2 linked regions of the Natranaeroarchaeum aerophilus genome follow. The protein of the gene in region 1 binds, or shares a complex with, the protein of each later gene. Links are inferred from orthologs where the notes say so. Each region holds a gene or a part of one and is shown on either strand. Other genes may lie near its edges.

Region 1 (6,135 bases):
GCCTCGTGTCCGGCCGCCTTCGCGGCCCGCGCGAGTTCCATCGTCGTCGTCATCTTGCCGACCGAGCAGTCGGTGCCGACGGTCAGGATCACTTCGGCGTCGACCGCACCTGCAAGGCCCTCGCTTACAGAGAGATCGTCAGGTGGTCGCCGGACGTCCCGCAGCTCGCAGTCATTTTCGGCGGCGAGACTGACGAACTCCTCATCGTCGTTGAGAAAATAATGCAGTCCGGCGATCACGTCACAGCCCCGTGAGAGTGCAGCAAGGACATCCGGCCGCCAGGACTCGTCAAAGCCGCCGCCGATCGGTGCGATACCGATCAGGAGGGCGTCGACCGGCTCCGGCACCTCGCCGAAGCCAGCGACGACGGGTGCATCCTGAACACCGGGGACGTGATCGGTGACTCGCGAGCCCGCATGGTCCCTGTCGATGACGGAGACGACATCGTAGTCGGCGTATCTGAGGACTCCTACGGCAGTCTTTGCCCGGTCGGGGAACTTCCCGTGGGCAAGTACGGCGACGCGCATAGCCATGTCATCGCAGACTGGGAACTTAAGAACTGCCGCTCAGTTTCCGACCGGACCGTGATACTCCGGCTGGCGGACGTACAGCGCGACGTAGCCGCCCAGGAACGTCGCTCCGGCCGCGATCCCGTAGACGGCGAGCTGGCTCTCGGTCACCGCACTCGTCGCGACAACCCCGAGAACGCCCACGAGGACCGCACCGATGGCGATGACGACCATGTCGCTCATCGTCTCGCCCGTTGAGTGATCCGCGAGATACTGCTCCCGATCGAACGTCTCACCTGCGCCGTACAGCAGGAGGATCGGCATCGCGAGGCCAAGCCCGGCGGCGACCGCTTCCGGGCCGTCGATTACGAGACCCACGACGGCCGTATTTGCACCGGCGAGCAACGCGCCGAGCAGGATGCCAACCCAGGGGTGGATTCCAGCGTCGCTCATACAGGGCGCACGTCGGATGCTCCCTTAGATGTGCTGGTTGATCGTTGCTGGCGACGGAGGCCCTTGACTTCGAATATTGAAGTATTATACTACAGTAATTGAAGCTAATACTTCGAAACCTGTAGTTTTGTCGGAACGGGCAATTCCCTATCCAAAGTAGTATTTCTCAATCAGCCCAATACAAACCATTATCTCTGCCGAGTCCTTACAGGTGATATGAACATGAACGTTGGCTCGATGGATCGGCAGGTCAGAACGGGCGTCGGTGCGATCACTGGACTTCTCTCAATCGCGATCCTCGGTGGCGTCCTCGCCCTTCCGGAAACGCTCGCAGCGGTACTCGGCATCGTCGCGATTGTAATGCTCGGAACGGCGGCAACGGGAACCTGCGGGCTCTATTCGGTGCTCGGCGTCGACACGTGCTCGCTGGACTCGGACGCCGCGAAGTAGCCGTAGGAAACAACTCGTTACGAGCTTCGTCAGTACTTCACACACCGCGCGCTGACGAAACGCCGGCACTTCGCTACGCTCGTGCCGAGCTTCGGTAGCGCCTCGCACACTCGGCGCTGACGAAACACCATAACTTCGCTTCGCTCGTTATGAGCCTCGTGGCGGCTTCACACGGTTCGCCGCCACGAAACAGCACCCTTTTCACCCCGCTAACGATATGAGAGGGTAATGGGTAGACGAAAGAAGATCGTCGAGGAGTGCGAGCGACTGATGGACGAGCCGGAGAACATCCGGAACATCGCCATCGCCGCACACGTCGACCACGGCAAGACGACACTGACGGACAACCTGCTGGCCGGTGCCGGGATGATCTCCCAGGACACCGCAGGCGAGCAGCTCGCGATGGACACGGAAGAGGACGAACAGGAACGTGGGATCACCATCGACGCGGCAAACGTGTCGATGACCCACGAGTACGAGGACACCAACCACCTCATCAACCTGATCGACACGCCGGGCCACGTCGACTTCGGTGGCGACGTGACCCGAGCGATGCGCGCCGTCGACGGTGCGCTCGTTGTCGTCGACGCCGTCGAAGGGGCGATGCCCCAGACCGAGACGGTGCTCCGGCAGGCCCTTCGAGAGGGTGTCAAGCCGACGCTGTTCATCAACAAGGTCGACCGCCTCATCTCCGAACTGCAGGAAGGTCCCGAGGAGATGCAACAGCGTCTCATGGCGGTCATCCGCGACGTCAACGAGCTGATCGAGGGGATGACCGAGGAGATGGACGACATCGACGACTGGACGGTCTCCGTCGAGGAGGGTACCGTCGGCTTCGGATCCGCCCTGTACAAGTGGGGCGTCTCGATGCCGTCGATGCAGCGCACCGGCATGGACTTCGGCGACATTATCGACCTCGAACGCGCCGACAAGCGCCAGGAGCTCCACGAGCGTACGCCGCTCTCGGACGTCGTGCTCGACATGGTCTGTGAGCACTTCCCGAACCCCGTCGACGCGCAGCCCCGCCGTATTCCGCGGGTCTGGCGTGGCGACGCCGAGTCCGAGCTCGCGGGCGACATGCGCCTGGTCAACGAGGAAGGCGAAGTCGTCCTGATGGTCACCGACATCGGTGTCGACCCGCACGCAGGCGAGATCGCCGCCGGTCGTGTCTTCTCCGGAACGCTGGAGAAGGGCCAGGACCTCTACGTCTCCGGGACCGCCGGGACGAACCGCGTCCAGAGCGTCGGTATCTACATGGGTGGCGAACGCGAGGAAGTGGACCGTGTTCCCGCAGGGAACATCGCGGCAGTCACCGGCCTGGCCGACGCCATCGCCGGTTCGACCGTTTCCTCCGTCGAGATGACGCCGTTCGAGTCGATCGAGCACATCTCCGAGCCCGTCATCACGAAAGCCGTCGAGGCCAAGAACATGGACGACCTGCCGAAGCTCATCGAGACGCTTCGACAGGTCTCCAAAGAGGACCCGACGATCCAGATCGAGATCAACGAGGACACCGGCGAGCACCTGATCTCCGGACAGGGTGAGCTTCACCTCGAAGTCATCGGTCAGCGGATCGAGCGCAACCAGGGCATCCCGATCAACACCGGTGAACCGATCGTCGTCTTCCGCGAGATGCCCCAGAGCGAGAGCCGCGAGGTCGAGGGGATCTCGCCAAACCGCCACAACCGTTTCTACATCTCCGTTCACCCGCTCGACAAGGATATCGTCGATGTGATCAAGAAAGGCGAGGCCTCGATGGACATGCCCGAGCAGGAGCGACGTGAAGCGTTCCAAGAAGCGGGTATGGACAAGGATACCAGCCAGAACATCGAGACCATCCACGGCACGAACGTGCTGATCGACGACACGAAAGGTATCCAGCACCTGAACGAGACGATGGAGCTGTTCATCGAGGGCCTCGAAGACGCGCTGAACGACGGTCCGCTGGCCGCCGAGCCGGTCCAGGGATCGCTCATCCGCCTCCACGACGCGCGTCTCCACGAGGACACCATCCACCGCGGTCCGGCACAGGTCATCCCCGCAGTGCGCAACGCCGTCCATAACGCGCTGATCGACGCCGACATCAAGCTGCTCGAACCCATCCAGGACGTCCGAATCGACGTTCCGAACGACTACATGGGCTCGGCATCCGGCGAGATCCAGGGCCGTCGTGGCCGCGTCGACGACATGTACCAGGAAGGCGATCTGATGGTCGTCGAAGGCGTCGCGCCGGTCGAAGAGATGATCGGATTCGCCAGCGACATCCGCTCGGCGACCGAGGGTCGTGCCTCCTGGAACACCGAGAACGCCGGCTTCCAGGTCATGGCCGACAACCTCCAGCGCGAGCAGATCATGGAGATCCGCGAACGCAAGGGAATGAAGCTCGAACTGCCACAGGCCGTCGACTACCTCTAATCCGGCTTCTCTTCTCTCCGTTCTCTATATCAGACGCAAAGCGTTTGCTCAGTCTCGACCAGCCCACTTCCGTCCTCACTACGTTCGCCAGTGAGTGAACTCATCGACCCTCCCAGAACCTGCGATTCTGCTCAGTCCCGGTCGTTCGATTGCCCGCCGTCGGCCGCGACGACAGGATTGATCGCTCGACGGCTGGTGGCTGAGGTCGTGGCACGGAGTCGACGAGCGAGAAAGAAGAGCCCGAAATATACGACTGTCGTGACGAAGAGTCCACCAGCAACGCCGAGTTCGGGACTGATACTCGCTCCGAGTGCCCCACCGGTGAACAGACCCAGTAGAACGGCCCTGGCGGCGAACTGCCACGGAGCGAGGATTCGGTATCGGGACGTGATCGAGTTTGCGGACGCAGTCATTGATTGCTAATTTATACATGCAGATTATTAGTTCTTGCTACTATTGCCGCGTGAATTATCAAGTTCAGGCAGTCCTACACAGGCAAGAACCGATCGTACAACCCGTCGATTCGCTCGTTGATCCGTTCGCCATCGCCCGACCCCCACGGGTTTCGTGAGAAGTAGAAAGTGGCCGCGATGAGCATCCCCAGCGACTGGGCGAGACCGGGAACCACCGGTGCGGTAACTGCGATCGTTACTGCAGACAGGACAACTGCGATCAGTGCATCGAACAGGCGACGGTAGACGGACATGGCCCGAGTTTGGCCCGCCGAGCGCAAAAACTCGCCGACTCCGTGCGAACGCCACACAGTCCGGAATGATGGTACTCTTATACCTCCTTCCCCTCAGGGACGGATATGATTGATCGATACGCACGACCTGTCGTCGGGGTGGTCAACGATGAGTGACGACGCCGCAGACGAGGACGCCGAGACGGACGGCGGCCAGTCCGTGCAGGCGTACACCGTCCGTCTCGAACTCGTCGACGAGCCGGGGGAACTGCTGAACGCGCTCCAGCCGATCTCCGATCACGGCGCAAATCTCCTTTCGATCTTCCACGAGCGGGGCAACGTCACGCCGCGCGGGCATATCCCCGTGGAAGTCGATATAGAGTGCCCACCCGACCGGTTCGAGACCATCGTCGAAGCGCTTCGCGATGCGGGCATCAACGTCATTCAGGCCGGTGCGGAACGGTACAGCGAGGAGCTGACCGTGATCCTCGTCGGGCACCTGATCGACACCGATCTCTCCGATAGCCTGCGGAAGTTCCAGACGACCTCACGGGCGGAAGTCGTCGACGTCTCGCTGTCAGCCCCCGAGGGAACGGAAGGAGTCTCCAGCGCACGGCTTCGGCTCGCAACGGAGGCGGATCGCGCCGACGAGGTGCTGGCAACAGTTCGGGATATCGCCGAGGAGAAGGATATCCACGTCATCGAGCCCCAGATCGCGGGTGGTTCGGCATGAAACTCGCCGTGCTGGGTGCCGGTGCTGTCGGGCGCTCGGTCGTCGAACTCGCCGGGCAGTACGGTCACGACGTGATCGCGCTGGCCGACTCCAGCAGCGGCGTCGTCGACGCCGAGGGCATCGAGGTTGAGGGCGTTCTCGAACGGAAAGATCAGGAGGGAACGGTTGGCGATGGGACCCCCGAGGACGTCCTCGCCGCCGAGTACGACGTACTGGTCGAGGCGACCCCCACGACGCTGGGCGACGCCCAGCCCGGATTCAGTCACGTCGAGACGGCGCTCTCCCGGGACCGTCACGTCGTGCTGGCGAACAAGGGGCCTGTCGCCGAACGCTACGCCGAGCTAATGGCGCTAGCCGACGAGAGCGCGGGCGACGTGCTTTTCGAGGCGACCGTCGGTGGCGCTATCCCCATCCTCTCGACGATCGACGACTTCGGGCCGGACCAGATCACCGCCGCTCGCGGCGTCCTGAATGGCACGGCGAACTTCATTCTCTCGCGGATGGCCGCCGACGGGCTCGACTACGAGCACGTCCTCGCCGAAGCGCAAGATCTGGGTGTCGCAGAAGCGGACCCGACCTTCGACGTCGACGGAACCGACGCCGCCCTGAAGTTCGTCATCATATCGAACGTACTCTCACAGGGAGAACGCGAGTATACGCTCGAGGACGCGACCGTCGAGGGCATCCAGAACATCCCCGGAAACGCGCTCGACCTCGCGGCCGAGGACAACCGGACGATCCGCCTGATCGGCGAGGCGACACCCGACGGGGTTCAGGTCGCACCAAAGCTCGTTCCACAGAACGGCGTCCTTGCCGTGACGGGGACCCGGAACATCATCCAGTTTGAGACCGAGAACGCAGGGGAACTGAACGTAAGCGGTCGCGGTGCG
Region 2 (4,440 bases), on another replicon or contig:
TACTCGTCATCGCGGACAGATGGTCGACGAGAACGGCGTAAGTCAGCAGTAGCGGAGTATTAGGGTAACTCGACGTCGACGCCCTCCGAGAGACCTGCCGCCTTGGTCGTGTTGTACAGCAACATCGCGATCGTCATCGGGCCGACGCCGCCCGGAACCGGAGTAATCGCGCTCGCTTTCCCCTTCGCGCTCTCGAACTCGACGTCGCCGACGAGCTCGTAGCCTTTCTCGGTATCCGCATCCACGCGGTTGACACCAACGTCGATGACGACCGTTCCCTCCGAAAGCATCTCGCCGTCGACGAGTTCGGGGACGCCACAGGCGGCGACGACGATGTCGGCCTCGCGGGTCTTCGCCGCCAGATCGTCGGTCCGGGAGTGACAGACCGTCACCGTGGCGTTGCCGCCATCGGTCTTCTGGATCAGCAGGTTGGCGAGTGGCTTTCCGACGATGTTCGAGCGCCCGACGATCACGACGTCTTTCCCTTCCGGATCGACGTCCGCGGATTCGAGCAGCTTCTGGACGCCGTGGGGCGTGCAGGGCTTGAATCGCGGGTAGCCAGCGACGAGTTTGCCGACGTTCTCGGGATGGAAGCCGTCGACGTCCTTGGCGGGGTCGATCCGGTTGATCACTTCGCGCTCGTCGACGTGGTCGGCCACCGGCATCTGGACGAGGATGCCGTGGACCTCGGGATCGTCGTTCAGTTCGTCAATAGTGTCGTACAGCTCCTGGGCCGGCGCGTCGGCCTCGATTTCGACGTGGATGCCGTTGATGCCGACCTCCTCACAGGCGCGCTGTTTCATCGAGACGTAGGTGTCGCTCGCGCCGTCGTCGCTCATGAGCACGGTCGCCAGCCCCGGCGTGACGTCCGCGTCGGCGAGCGCGTCGATGCTCTCGGATAGCTCGGCCCGTATCTCGTCGGCCACCGCGTTTCCGTCGATGATCTCCGTCATTATCTGTACGACCGCCCGCGGCGGCCTTCAATCCCCCGGATTCGTGCGTATCTCGTGGCTGTCCGAACCAACTATATACAAGATTGTGAGCATATTCGAAGGGCGGTCAGATCAGTCCCAGGAGATCGAGCAACTTGTCTAGGGCCCAGCCGAGTCGGCTATCCCGCTGTTCCTGTGAGTCTCGCTCTTCGCCCTCCTGCTCCGGCTCGGGGTCGGTCATCGTTCGACTAGTCAGTTCCCGTACAGAAAACTGAATCTATGGGTGTCAGATGTCAGAGTGTATCGGCGGCGCGAGTGATCCGGGTATAGCCCGATAGAGCCGGGGCTACGAACCGTGACGTCAAAAAATGGAGTCGGTTTGGCGACGGATTTAACCGAACAGCTCGCCGAGGCCCTCGCCGTCGGCGTCGTCGTCCTCGTCGTCGTCATCGTCGGTCGTGTCCGGAAGGTCTTCTTCGCCTTCCTCGGCCTCGTCGGCCTCATCGTCGGCTGCCTCGTCGGCGGCTCCCGCCGCGGCACCGCCTGCCGCTGCGCCCCCGGCGGGGACGGCTGCGGCATCGGCGACTGCCTCGTCGATGTCGACGTCTTCGAGCGCGGCGACAAGCGCCTTGACTCGGGATTCCTCCACATCGACGCCAGCGGCCTCGAGGACGCCGGTAAGGTTGTCTTCGTTGATCTCTTCGCCCGTCTCGTTCAGGATGAGTGCTGCGTAAACGTATTCCATTGTTGGTTACCCAAACATATCGCCGAGACCGGCCGCAGCATCGTCGTCGCCGTCGTCGTCATCGTCGTCGGCGGCATCTTCGTCTGCGTCCTCGGTCTCGTCCGCGGTTTCTTCGTCGTCCGATTCCTCAGTCTCCTCCTCGGCTGGGGCAGGCGCTTCGACGTCCTGCAGTTCCTCGGGGAGCGCTTCCGTGTCGTCGATCTGCGCGGCGAGCGCACGGACCTGCCCGTCGGCCTTGCTCACGAGATCGCCAGCGAGGTCGGGGCTCTCGATCGACGCCTGAATACCCAGACTCTTTGCCTCGCCAGTCGCCTTCGCGATGAGCGTCGGCGCAGTGGTCGAGGTGGGGTACTCGGCGTTGAGTGCGAGGTTCCGTGCACGAGCGGCAGCCGTCTCGACGTCCGCGCGGTACTGCTCGACGTCGATGTCGAGGTCTTCCGGCGCGAACATGACGCCCTCGGAGAACACCGAGCGCAGGTCGAGTCCGACTTCCTTGGGTTCGATACCCAGCTCGTTGAGGACGTTCGAAAGGTCCGCGGAGACTTCCTCTCCGGCTTCGAGCACTGTGGAGTCCTCGGTGACCTTGATCGAACCGTCCTGGATTCGTGCCGACGCGCCGACCGTCTGCAGGTCGCCGACGAACGGCCCCGGATCGACACCGGTGTCACCCTCGGGGATGACGATATCGTTCGGCGCGATCTCGCCAGCACCGATCGGTGCGGGCGTCTTCGACTCTTCGAGTTGCTGGTACAGCCCGAACGGGTTGTCGTTGGTCCCGATCAGGCCGACCTGCCCCTCGATGTGGTCGGTCAGCTCCTCGATGCCGTCGCCGACCTCGTCGAGCGCTCGCGCGAGCAGCGTGTTCCGGCTGACGCGCAGTTCGGCGCTCCCGTGCAGGTCACGACGCATGTCCTGAAGCTGTCGCGAGGGGATCCCCGCGATGTTGACGACGCCGACGCTGTCGTAGCTCTCGATGACCTCGACGAGCGCGTCGACTTCTACCTGTTTCCACTCGGGTAGGTTCTCGGTTTTTCGTTCTGCTTCGGCGCTCATATCAGGCCACCTCGACGGACGGACCCATCGTCGTCTTCACGTAGACGGAGTCCAGGTTGAGCGGGCCTTTCTCGAGATCCGCGTGGAGACGGCGGAGGATCACGTCGATGTTGTCGGCGATCTCCTCTGCGCCCATGTCCTCGGCACCGACGCGCGTGTGGAACGTGCGTCGGTCACCGCTACGGATCTGCACCGTGTTTTTCATCCGGTTGACGACTTCGACGACGTCGTCGTCTGGCGACAGCGGCTCGGGCATCTTACCGCGAGGCCCGAGAATCGTACCGAGATAGCGACCGACGTCCTGCATCCTGGATTCCTCCGCGATGAAGAAGTCGGTCTCCTCGGCGAGATCCTTCGCCGCGTCGTCGTCGTCTCCCAGATCGGCGAGGTCGTCACCATCCAGTACGTCGTCGGCGACGTCCTCTGCTCGAAGGCCCGTTTCGCCCTCGGCGATTACAACGATCCGCGTCTCCTGGCCAGTTCCGCTGGGCAGGACCACGGACTCGTCGACACGATTCGACGGTTCGTTAAGGTCAAGATCGCGCAGATTGACTGCGAGGTCGACCGTTTCACGGAAATTCCGCTCCGGGGCGTCCTCGAGTGCGCGCGACACTGCTTGCTCTAGTTCCTGATCTGCCATCGTTCACCTCCGTAGTACGCAGGGTATGCTCCTACGGGTCAGTGAAACAGGCATAGCCTGTCTCACTCGTACCGAGTCCCATGCGACACTTAAACTCGTCGTTACGGAAGCGACTGAGACGGGACAGGACGTCTCTATACGGACTACTCCGGTAACTCTTCTTCACCTTCTCTTGTCTCCCACTCGATTTCCAGTTCGATACTTCGTTCGACGTCCTCGCCGATCGTCTCTCCCTCGTCATCGACTTCGATCTCGAACTCGACGGTTTCGGGCGGATCGACGGTGAACGATCGCTCCTCGATGGTGATCCGAATCGGCTCGTCCCCGCGCAGACGTTCGGCGAACGCTTCCAGCTGATTGGCGACCTCGTCCCGGCTCGTGTCCCGCTCGAACTCGATTTCTCTGGACATCGTGGGCTACGCTGCAACGACCAGAAGCATATGCACGGGGGCCTGTAGCCCGGCGTGTTCCGACCGGTACTACGAGACTCCCCCGGACAGCACTGCTCACGCCGAGTTCGTCCAGTTCAGCGATCACGTCGACTTCCTCGATGGCGGCCAGTCTCACGGCTTGGCGCATTGTACGAGTCAGACAGCAGATTCAAATGATTTGGTATAAGATTAACTACAGATGCGCCGTCGTGAATATCTGATGGGTCTCGGCACAGCTGCCACAGTCCCTACCGCAGGCTGTACAGACGCCTTTGGGGTATGGGAAGATGCGCCGGAACCGGCTGCCGAACGAGCCGATGCACGGATCGAGGGAGCATGGCCAACCCACGGGTTCGATGCCGAAAACACGCGACGGGCGGACGCACCGGGTCCGGTCGACGAACTGACGGGCCTCTGGGAAGCGGAGAATCAGATCTTCGGTGATCCGATCATCGGGAACAGTATCGTTTACACGACCCAGGGTCAGGATATGCATGTACGGACACGGGAAGCAGCCACCGGTGAGTGGGTCGATACACCGCTCGACGGAGCGAGTGGGAGCGTCGAGGCGATCGCAAAAGACGTCGCGGTGCTCCTCGACGTCGACGATGCGGCCCGCGAACCCATTCTTCGCTGTGT

What was found. The genes of interacting proteins can lie anywhere in the genome.
Region 2: the proteins of AArcSt11_RS03015 (region 1) and rpl12p are in contact, whole or in part, in a crystal structure (PDB 5H7L), measured with the Pyrococcus horikoshii proteins. The link is inferred for Natranaeroarchaeum aerophilus from one-to-one orthologs. Residues at the interface, in WP_048053510.1 of Pyrococcus horikoshii: Pro161, Met164, Met165, Phe168, Ser169, Ile172, Val195, Glu196, Phe202, Leu211, Ser212, Val213, Met216, Lys222, Phe223, Asn224; in WP_010886059.1 of Pyrococcus horikoshii: Leu100, Ala101, Gly102, Leu103, Ser104, Ala105, Leu106, Phe107, Gly108.

The regions. Positions count from the first base shown.
Region 1 is NZ_JAKRVY010000001.1:591,518-597,652, reverse strand. The notes cover bases 1,275-4,233. They hold AArcSt11_RS03015 (elongation factor EF-2), read left to right. Parts: upstream 1,275-1,640; coding sequence 1,641-3,827; downstream 3,828-4,233. Other genes in these bases: AArcSt11_RS03010 (hypothetical protein), read right to left, coding at 3,959-4,233; AArcSt11_RS03020 (YgaP family membrane protein), read left to right, coding at 1,275-1,412. In the rest of the region: AArcSt11_RS03030 (N-acetyltransferase DgcN family protein), read right to left, coding at 1-527; AArcSt11_RS03025 (hypothetical protein), read right to left, coding at 567-962; more of AArcSt11_RS03020, read left to right, coding at 1,179-1,274; more of AArcSt11_RS03010, read right to left, coding at 4,234-4,240; AArcSt11_RS03005 (hypothetical protein), read right to left, coding at 4,315-4,533; AArcSt11_RS03000 (amino acid-binding protein), read left to right, coding at 4,682-5,245; AArcSt11_RS02995 (homoserine dehydrogenase), read left to right, coding at 5,242-6,135. UniProt on the Methanocaldococcus jannaschii protein: Catalyzes the GTP-dependent ribosomal translocation step during translation elongation.
Region 2 is NZ_JAKRVY010000002.1:441,040-445,479, reverse strand. The notes cover bases 1-2,852. They hold rpl12p (50S ribosomal protein P1), read right to left. Parts: upstream 1,678-2,852; coding sequence 1,324-1,677; downstream 1-1,323. Other genes in these bases: AArcSt11_RS06710 (50S ribosomal protein L1), read right to left, coding at 2,732-2,852; AArcSt11_RS06715 (50S ribosomal protein L10), read right to left, coding at 1,684-2,730; AArcSt11_RS06725 (bifunctional methylenetetrahydrofolate dehydrogenase/methenyltetrahydrofolate cyclohydrolase), read right to left, coding at 60-953; AArcSt11_RS06730 (hypothetical protein), read left to right, coding at 1-41. Outside these bases: more of AArcSt11_RS06710, read right to left, coding at 2,853-3,370; AArcSt11_RS06705 (amphi-Trp domain-containing protein), read right to left, coding at 3,514-3,780; AArcSt11_RS06700 (outer membrane protein assembly factor BamB family protein), read left to right, coding at 4,001-4,440. UniProt on the Methanocaldococcus jannaschii protein: Forms part of the ribosomal stalk, playing a central role in the interaction of the ribosome with GTP-bound translation factors.